3 regions of the Hydrogenophaga sp. RWCD_12 genome follow, and region 1 is predicted to be linked to each of the others. Evidence: riboswitches for the same ligand, from Rfam matches in the RefSeq annotation. Region 1 holds a riboswitch; each other region holds the start of a gene.
What was found. A riboswitch is a leader RNA that binds a small molecule or an ion and turns the genes downstream of it on or off. The one in region 1 is predicted to bind cobalamin.
Positions count from the first base shown of each region.

Region 2: another riboswitch for cobalamin. It lies ahead of ACLIJ1_RS16750 (energy-coupling factor ABC transporter permease); the one in region 1 lies ahead of ACLIJ1_RS04000 (TonB-dependent receptor domain-containing protein).
Region 3: another riboswitch for cobalamin. It lies ahead of ACLIJ1_RS16355 (acyl-CoA thioesterase); the one in region 1 lies ahead of ACLIJ1_RS04000 (TonB-dependent receptor domain-containing protein).

Region 1 is NZ_JBKIXC010000001.1:836,384-838,701, reverse strand. It holds gene ACLIJ1_RS04000 (TonB-dependent receptor domain-containing protein) at 1-1,202, opposite strand, end outside; cobalamin riboswitch at 1,280-1,534, opposite strand; gene ACLIJ1_RS03995 (DUF904 domain-containing protein) at 1,585-1,815, shown strand; gene ACLIJ1_RS03990 (cell division protein ZapA) at 1,812-2,195, shown strand; RNA gene ssrS (6S RNA) at 2,265-2,318, shown strand, end outside.
Region 2 is NZ_JBKIXC010000004.1:272,907-275,224, forward strand. It holds cobalamin riboswitch at 437-679, shown strand; gene ACLIJ1_RS16750 (energy-coupling factor ABC transporter permease) at 908-1,585, shown strand; gene cobM (precorrin-4 C(11)-methyltransferase) at 1,599-2,318, shown strand, end outside.
Region 3 is NZ_JBKIXC010000004.1:199,782-202,099, reverse strand. It holds gene ACLIJ1_RS16360 (DMT family transporter) at 1-516, shown strand, start outside; cobalamin riboswitch at 851-1,081, shown strand; gene ACLIJ1_RS16355 (acyl-CoA thioesterase) at 1,222-2,022, shown strand; gene ACLIJ1_RS16350 (GNAT family N-acetyltransferase) at 2,003-2,318, shown strand, end outside.

The sequences.
Region 1 (2,318 bases):
CGGAAGGCCGTGCCCGCCGAGGCGGTGAGCTGCAGGCTCTTGGACAGCGCATAGCCGTAGGCCAGGGAGCCGGTGTTGTTGACGCCGAACTCGCTGTCGTCGTCGCGGCGCAGGTTGGCCTGCAGCGTGTGGTCGCCGGCGCGCAGGCCGTAGCCGACCGCCAGCGCGTTCTGGTGGCGGTCGGTGTTCTGGGGCGTCGTGCTGGCGTTCTCGAGACGGTCCTCGCGGCGCTCCAGGTCGACCGTCAGGCGACCGGGGCCGACGCGCAGTTCGTTGCGCAGCAGCCAGCTGTCGACCTGGGTCTCGGTGAGATAGGTAGAGGGAGAGGTTTCGTAGCGCTCAGTGCCACGGGTGAAGCCCACGCGGGTGCTCCAGTCGTCGCTCCAGTGACCGTTCCAGTTCAGGCCCACGGTCTGCAGGTGGCTCTTGGTCTGGTCGTCCTTGCCGGCCACAAAACCGTCGTAGCCCGCCTTCTGGCGGTTATCCAGCAGCGTGGCTTCCAGCTTCTGGTCAGGGGTCAGTTTCCATCCGAGGCGTCCGGAGAACGACTCGTTGCGGTAGCCGTCCTTGTCGGGGTTGCCGGTGGGTTTGGCGTTGAACCCATCGCTGCGCTCGGCGCCGAGGCCGAACGCGTAGTCGACCGCGCCCTCCCCGCCGCGCAGCGAGGCGTTCACCTCACGGGTGTTGTGCGAGCCGATGCCCACGCGCACCGACGGGAAGAAACCGGTCTCGCCCTGGCGCGTGAAGATCTGCACCACGCCACCGATGGCGTCGGAGCCATAGACCGCCGCGGCCGGGCCGCGCAGCACCTCGATGCGGTCGACCTGGGACAGCGGGATCGCGTTCCAGCTGGCGCCGCCGGTCGACTGCGAGTCGATGCGCACGCCGTCGACGAAGACCGCGGTGAAGCGGTTTTCGCCGCCACGCAGGTAGATGTTGGTGGTCGACGCTGGGCCGCCGTTGCGGTTGATGGTCACGCCGGGCAGACGTTCGAGCACGTCGGCCACGGAGGCTGCGCCCAGACGATCGATCGCCAGGCGGTCGACCAGCGTCACGTCGGCGACAACGTCGGTGATGGGCAACTCGGAGCGGGTGGCGCTGACCACGACGACGGTCGGGGATTTCTGGGCCCAGGCGGCCACGGACAAGGTGCAGGCGAGCGGGAGCACGGCAAGGCGTGCATTGAAAACGCGTGAAGACATGTGAGAAGAACAGACAGAAGATTGCCCTCGCCGTCTTCCCCGACAGCGCATGGGCGTCACGGTGACGGCTCCGAGGAACGTGTCACCACCGTGTTGGCCGGTATCCGGGCTGGCAGAACAACTCTCATCGCCTTCCCGGGGCCGGAAAACCGGACTCCCAGTGGCTGCGGGATGAAAGCGGGGACGCAAGGCCTGCTGGCCGTGTTTCCCGTCTGCTTACCGTTGCGGGGGCAGCGCAGGTTAGGTCGGTCCGGTGTGGACTTTCCCTCCTGCTTCCCGTTGAACTGCGGCATGCGAACCACACCGCGAGCACCAACGGCGGGCATTGTAAGCCCGGGGGCCTTGCGGCAACCCTACAATGGCTCACTTACCTGTTGTCACCATGGCCGATCCCAAGCATCTTGAACTGATCGCCGAGCGCGTTGAGCGACTGCTCCTGCGCCATGAAGAACTTCAGCGCACCAATGCCTTGCTGCTGGACCAGGTGTCCGCGCTCAAAACCGAGCGCGATTCGCTCAAGTCCCGGCTGAACGCCGCCCGCTCGCGCATCGATGCCCTGCTCGACCGGTTGCCCGCCGGCAACGAGGCGGAGACGCCGAAAGACTCCCGATGAACAAACAGGTCGCCAAACAGATCGAGGTCCAGATCATGGGCCAGAGCTACCTTCTGTCGTGCCCGCCCGGCGGCGAGTCGTCCCTGCTGGACGCTGTCGAGCGCGTGGACACGGCCATGTGCCGCATCCGCGATGCCGGCAAGGTCAAGGCCCGTGACCGCATCGCCGTGCTGGCTTCGCTGAACCTCGCTTTCGAACTCTCTCAGAAGGAAGCCCAGAGCCTGGTGGTGCCGTCGTTTGCTACCTCCGAGCCCTCAACGCTGGCCGAACCATCTGCAACCGCCGCACTGGAAGCCGATGACCCGCAGGCACAGGCGCGTGTCGACGATCTGGTTCGGCGGCTGGACCAGGCGCTGGGCAGCGACGGCCAGCTGATCTGAGCTTCGGACTGGCGTCGGAAAATTTTCCGACGGACGCACCGGCACTGGCGCCCCACGGGCCTACAATTTCGCTGTCTGCAGTGCGCGCCGGGCTTTATATTTCCTTGAACCAATGCTCATTGA
Region 2 (2,318 bases), on a different contig from region 1:
TTCAAGCGAAAGATGTTTAAAGAGTCCTTTACTCCTTGAAACAGCCGCCGATTGGTGAGTTGCGAGAGTTCGTTGCCTTGTCTACTCAGCTCACTCACCTTCAAAAACGTTGCATATGCGTTCGTAGCGCGAGGAGCGTCGTATGCGCTTTTGGTCTGTTCAGCCCCTACTGTCGATACATCAGCCCTATCGATGTGCGCAGCGTAGCGTGGTCCATTTGAATGTCCTTGATACATAAATCGTGCGACAAAGGTCTGCTTTGGGAACAAAGCCGCCATCGGGTTTGGTTGGACTGACAGCATGCGACAGCTCCCGGGGGGCAAAGCCGGAAAAAGCCGCATGGAAGCAGCCCAACTCTTGTTGCCTCGTAAGGGTCTTGCATGCCCTCGTACTTGCGAAGCCAGGTGCGGCGCATGCGAGTTGGCAGAAGTCGCAGGTATAGAATCATTGCGTTGGTGCTCGCAACATCGTTCCGATGCTGCAGTTCAACGGGAAGCAGGAGGGGGAGTCCCACACGGGCGAACCTAACCTGCGCTGCCCCCGCAACGGTAAGCAGACGGGTGGGTCGAGGCAATGCCATCGCCCCCCATTTCTCAAAATTTCGCCACTGGCTCACGCTGGGAAGGCTTTGAGAAACGCTCTGTCAGCCCGGATACCGGCCAACAAGGAGGCTGCGCGTCAAGCGCGGCCACATTACCCAAACACCGTCGGGGAAGGCGGTGAGGGGTTTTCGCCGGTGTTCCCTTTTTGTCCCTGTGCATTGCCATTGCGAGTCTGAGCCGACGCTTGTGCGTTCGCTCGTCCAGGGCTTCCCGTTCGCCGCTGAAACCTGCTGTCGCCTCCCCTTGGGCCTTGCCGCTTTTCAAACCGCGTTGTGTCCAACGCATTCAACCCAAGGAGTCACCTCATGCACATCGAACCAGGTCTGGTGGACGGCGCCAAGCTCATCCTGAGCTACGCCACTGCAGCCGCTTGTATGGGCTACACGGCACAGCTGTCGCGGCATCTGATCGGCAAGGAAGGCACTGCGGCCTGGCTGGTGCGATCCGTGCTCGCGATGGCGCTGGTGTTCTGCTTCTTCGAGGTGTTGCCGCACCATCCGGTGGGCGTGTCCGAGGTGCACCTGATCCTGGGGACCACGTTGATGCTCGTGTTCGGTGTGGCACCTGCGGCGATCGGCTTGGCCGGTGGTCTGCTGATCCAAGGGCTGTTCTTCGCTCCGTTCGATCTGCCGCAGTACGGCATGAACGTCACCACGCTGCTGGTGCCGCTGTTTGCCACCGCTGCGCTGGCCAGGTGGGTCGTTCCTGACAACCTGGCCTATGTGGACATCGGCTACCGCCAGGCCTTGAAGCTGTCGGTGGCCTACCAAGGCGGCATCGTGCTGTGGGTGGGGTTCTGGGCGCTCTATGGGCGTGGGGTCGGTGTCGACAACCTGGTGAGCATTGGCCGCTTCGGTGCTGCCTACATGAGCGTGGTGCTGGCCGAACCGCTGATCGATCTGGCTGTGCTGGCGGCGGCGAAGGCGTTGCGCCGCCTCGCAGGCAGCGTGGCGGTGGAGCACCGTCTGCACCACGCCGCCTGATCGCGGGCGCACCATGGGAGCCGGAATTGTCTGGTTCGTCGGCGCGGGTCCTGGCGACCCGGAGCTGATCACGGTCAAGGGGCGCGACCTGGTGGCGCGGGCGGGCGCCATCCTGTTCGCCGGCTCGCTGGTGAACGAGGCGGCGACCCGTTGGGCGCCGCCGGGTTGCGTGATCGCCGACAGCAAGGACATGACGCTGGAGCAGATGTCGGCCTGGCTGATCGCACAGGCAGCGCGCTGCGACACCGTGGTGCGGCTGCAGACCGGCGACCCGGCGCTCTACGGCGCCCTGATCGAGCTGGTGCAGCCGCTGGACGCCGCGGGCGTGCCGGTGGCGGTGGTGCCGGGGGTGTCGTCCGCCATGGCCTCGGCGGCGGCGGCGGTCGAGAGCTTCACGCTGCCCGAGGTGACGCAGACCACCATCTTCACCCGGGTCGAGGGTCGCACGCCCATGCCCGAGGGCGAAGACCTGGCGGCCCTGGCGGCGCACCGCACGACGCTGTGCATCTTCCTGTCCATCACCTTGCTGCACAAGGTGGAGGCCGGGCTGCGCGCCGCCGGCTGGGCCGAGGACGCGCCGGTGCTGGTGGTGCACAAGGCCAGCTGGCCCGGCGAGGAGCGCATCGTGCGCGGCACGCTGGCCACCATCAAACAGCTCTGCCGCGAGGCCGGCATCGTCAGCCAGGCGATGGTGATCGCCAGCCCGACGCTGGGCGCGCGCCAGTGGCCGGAA
Region 3 (2,318 bases), on a different contig from region 1:
GCTGGTTTTGCCGGAATCTGTCTCATCGTTGGGGTGCAAGCGCTTGACGGCCTAGGCCGGGAACTGTGGGCCCAGTTGGCCATCGTGGCGGCGACGGTGTGCTATGCGGGAGCGGCGATCTTTGGCAAAGGCTTCAAGGGCCTTGAGCCGATCGTGCCGGCGGCAGGCTCGATGATCTGCGGCGCGAGCATCCTCGTTCCCGCGAGCCTCGTGTTCGAGCGGCCCTGGCACGTGACGCCGTCTCTGGAGTCGATCCTGGCGCTGCTCGTACTTTCGGTGTTCTCCACCGCGCTGGCCTTCGTCATCTACTTTCGCCTCGTTCAGACGCTGGGGTCGGTTGGGACCACTGCACAAGCCTATCTGCGTGTGCCGATCGGCGTCGCAATCGGAGTCGCCTTCCTGGGGGAGCGCCTATCCGTAACCGACCTTATCGGCCTTGCATGTGTCGTTGCCGGAGTTGCAGCCATGACCTTACCGATGCGCCGACCCACGCCGAAAGGCAAGCCAGGCCAATGAATCCACCGCGCCTTTGGCCACATATCACCAACTCCCTGGCATTGAAGGCAAATCAGGCGTTCGAACTGGCAGATCGCGCCATCGATCTTCAGCTGGGGGAGCTTCAGGCTGGCAGCTGTCGCTGATCGACCAGGCCCGAAAGTCAGAAACATGCCGAACACCAGTCATTGCGGCTTGTTTTCACGAGCGGGCGACTGGAAAAAACGGGGCATATGACAAGGCCTCCTGAACCGACAAGTGCGTGAAGTTATCGCTATTCGCACGCGGCAATCCAGTCCAAGCGACTGTCAATAGGCGGTTGCTGTCATGGGTTTGAAGATCGAAAGTGGCTGATAGACTTCATCCGCCCGGCGGTTTCTCGCATCACCGCGAGAATGAAAAGGGAACGACAGAAGGCACTGGGGCGAGGCGTGTGAACGCCCCGCCTTGAACCAATCTGTGGCTGCCCCCGCAACTGTGATCGGTGAGTCCGATGCCCCTCTATGTCACTGGCCTTGTGCCGGGAAGACAGGCATCGGGCGATGACCCGAGAGCCAGGAGACCTGCCACCGGGCGATGTGTGTTGTGCCTGGGCGGGGTGTCCTGGAGCAAGAACCGTTGACGGCCTGTGGGCACTTCCGTTCGTGGATGAGCCGCTGGTGGTTGTGTCTTGCCGCGTCTGAACCGACGTGTTTCCCCGCCTCCTTTTTTCATTGGAGGTGTTCGGTGTCTCTTCTTTCTTGTGAATCCGCGCCCGACGACGCAGACGCGCGTGCGACCGATGGTTCGCTGCGTCCGCTGGTGGTGGTGGACATGGTCTGGCCCGACCAGTCCAACCACCATGGCACCCTGTTTGACGGTGCAGCCCTGTCCATGCTGGATCGGCTGGCCTTCATCATGGGTAGTCGCGTGCTGCGGGGAACGGTGGTCACAGCCGCCGTCGGGCGACTTGACTTTGCGGCGCCAGTGCCTGCCGGGCGGGTGGCCGAATGCAGGGCCCGCGTGACACGTCGAGGTGGGCGTTCTGCGGTGATTGGTGTCTGCCTGTTCGCCGAGGACCTGCTCAACGGTGAGCGCATCGCTTGTCTCTCGGGCGAATTCACCATCGTGAGGCGGGCCGAACGGGATTCACTGGCCACTGCCATGGCAGAGCCACCGATGTCGGCGGGTACCGATCCTGGGCCGCCGCCAGACGACGCCGTGCGTGTTGCCGAGATCGTCTTTCCCGGTCACACCAATCACCGCGGCCTGTTGCACGGAGGCCCAGCCATGGAGTGGATCGCCAAGGCCGGTTTCGTGGCGGCAACACGGCGCGTGCGCCGCACGGTCGTCATGGCCAGCAGTGAGCGCATGGACTTCGTGGCACCGGCACGGCTGGGGGATGTGGTGGAGGTCTGCGCCCACGTCACGTCCGTCGGACGCCGTTCCGTCCGGGTCGCAGCCACCATGTGGGCGGAATCCCCGAGCACAGGTGAGCGCAGGCTGTGCACGTCGGCGAGCCTGGTCTATGTCGCCGTTGCTGATTGAGCTCAGCGTGCTGGACGCTCGACACGCGCGGGCGCTCGGCTTGCACTGGCTGGCGTTGGATGACGATGATCGCTATGCGCGTTTCGGGCAGTGTCTTTCCGACGACGCCCTCTTGAACTGGGTCCGCCGGATCAACTGGGATTCCGACATTTGGATGGGGGCCTGGTGCGGTGCTGAAGACCTGTTGCTGGGGGCGGTCCAACTGGCGCCCACTCGGCACACATGGGTGTGGGAACTGTCGCTCACCGTGGCCGCATCTATCCGTCGGCGCGGCGTGGGCACGGACCTGCTCGCCG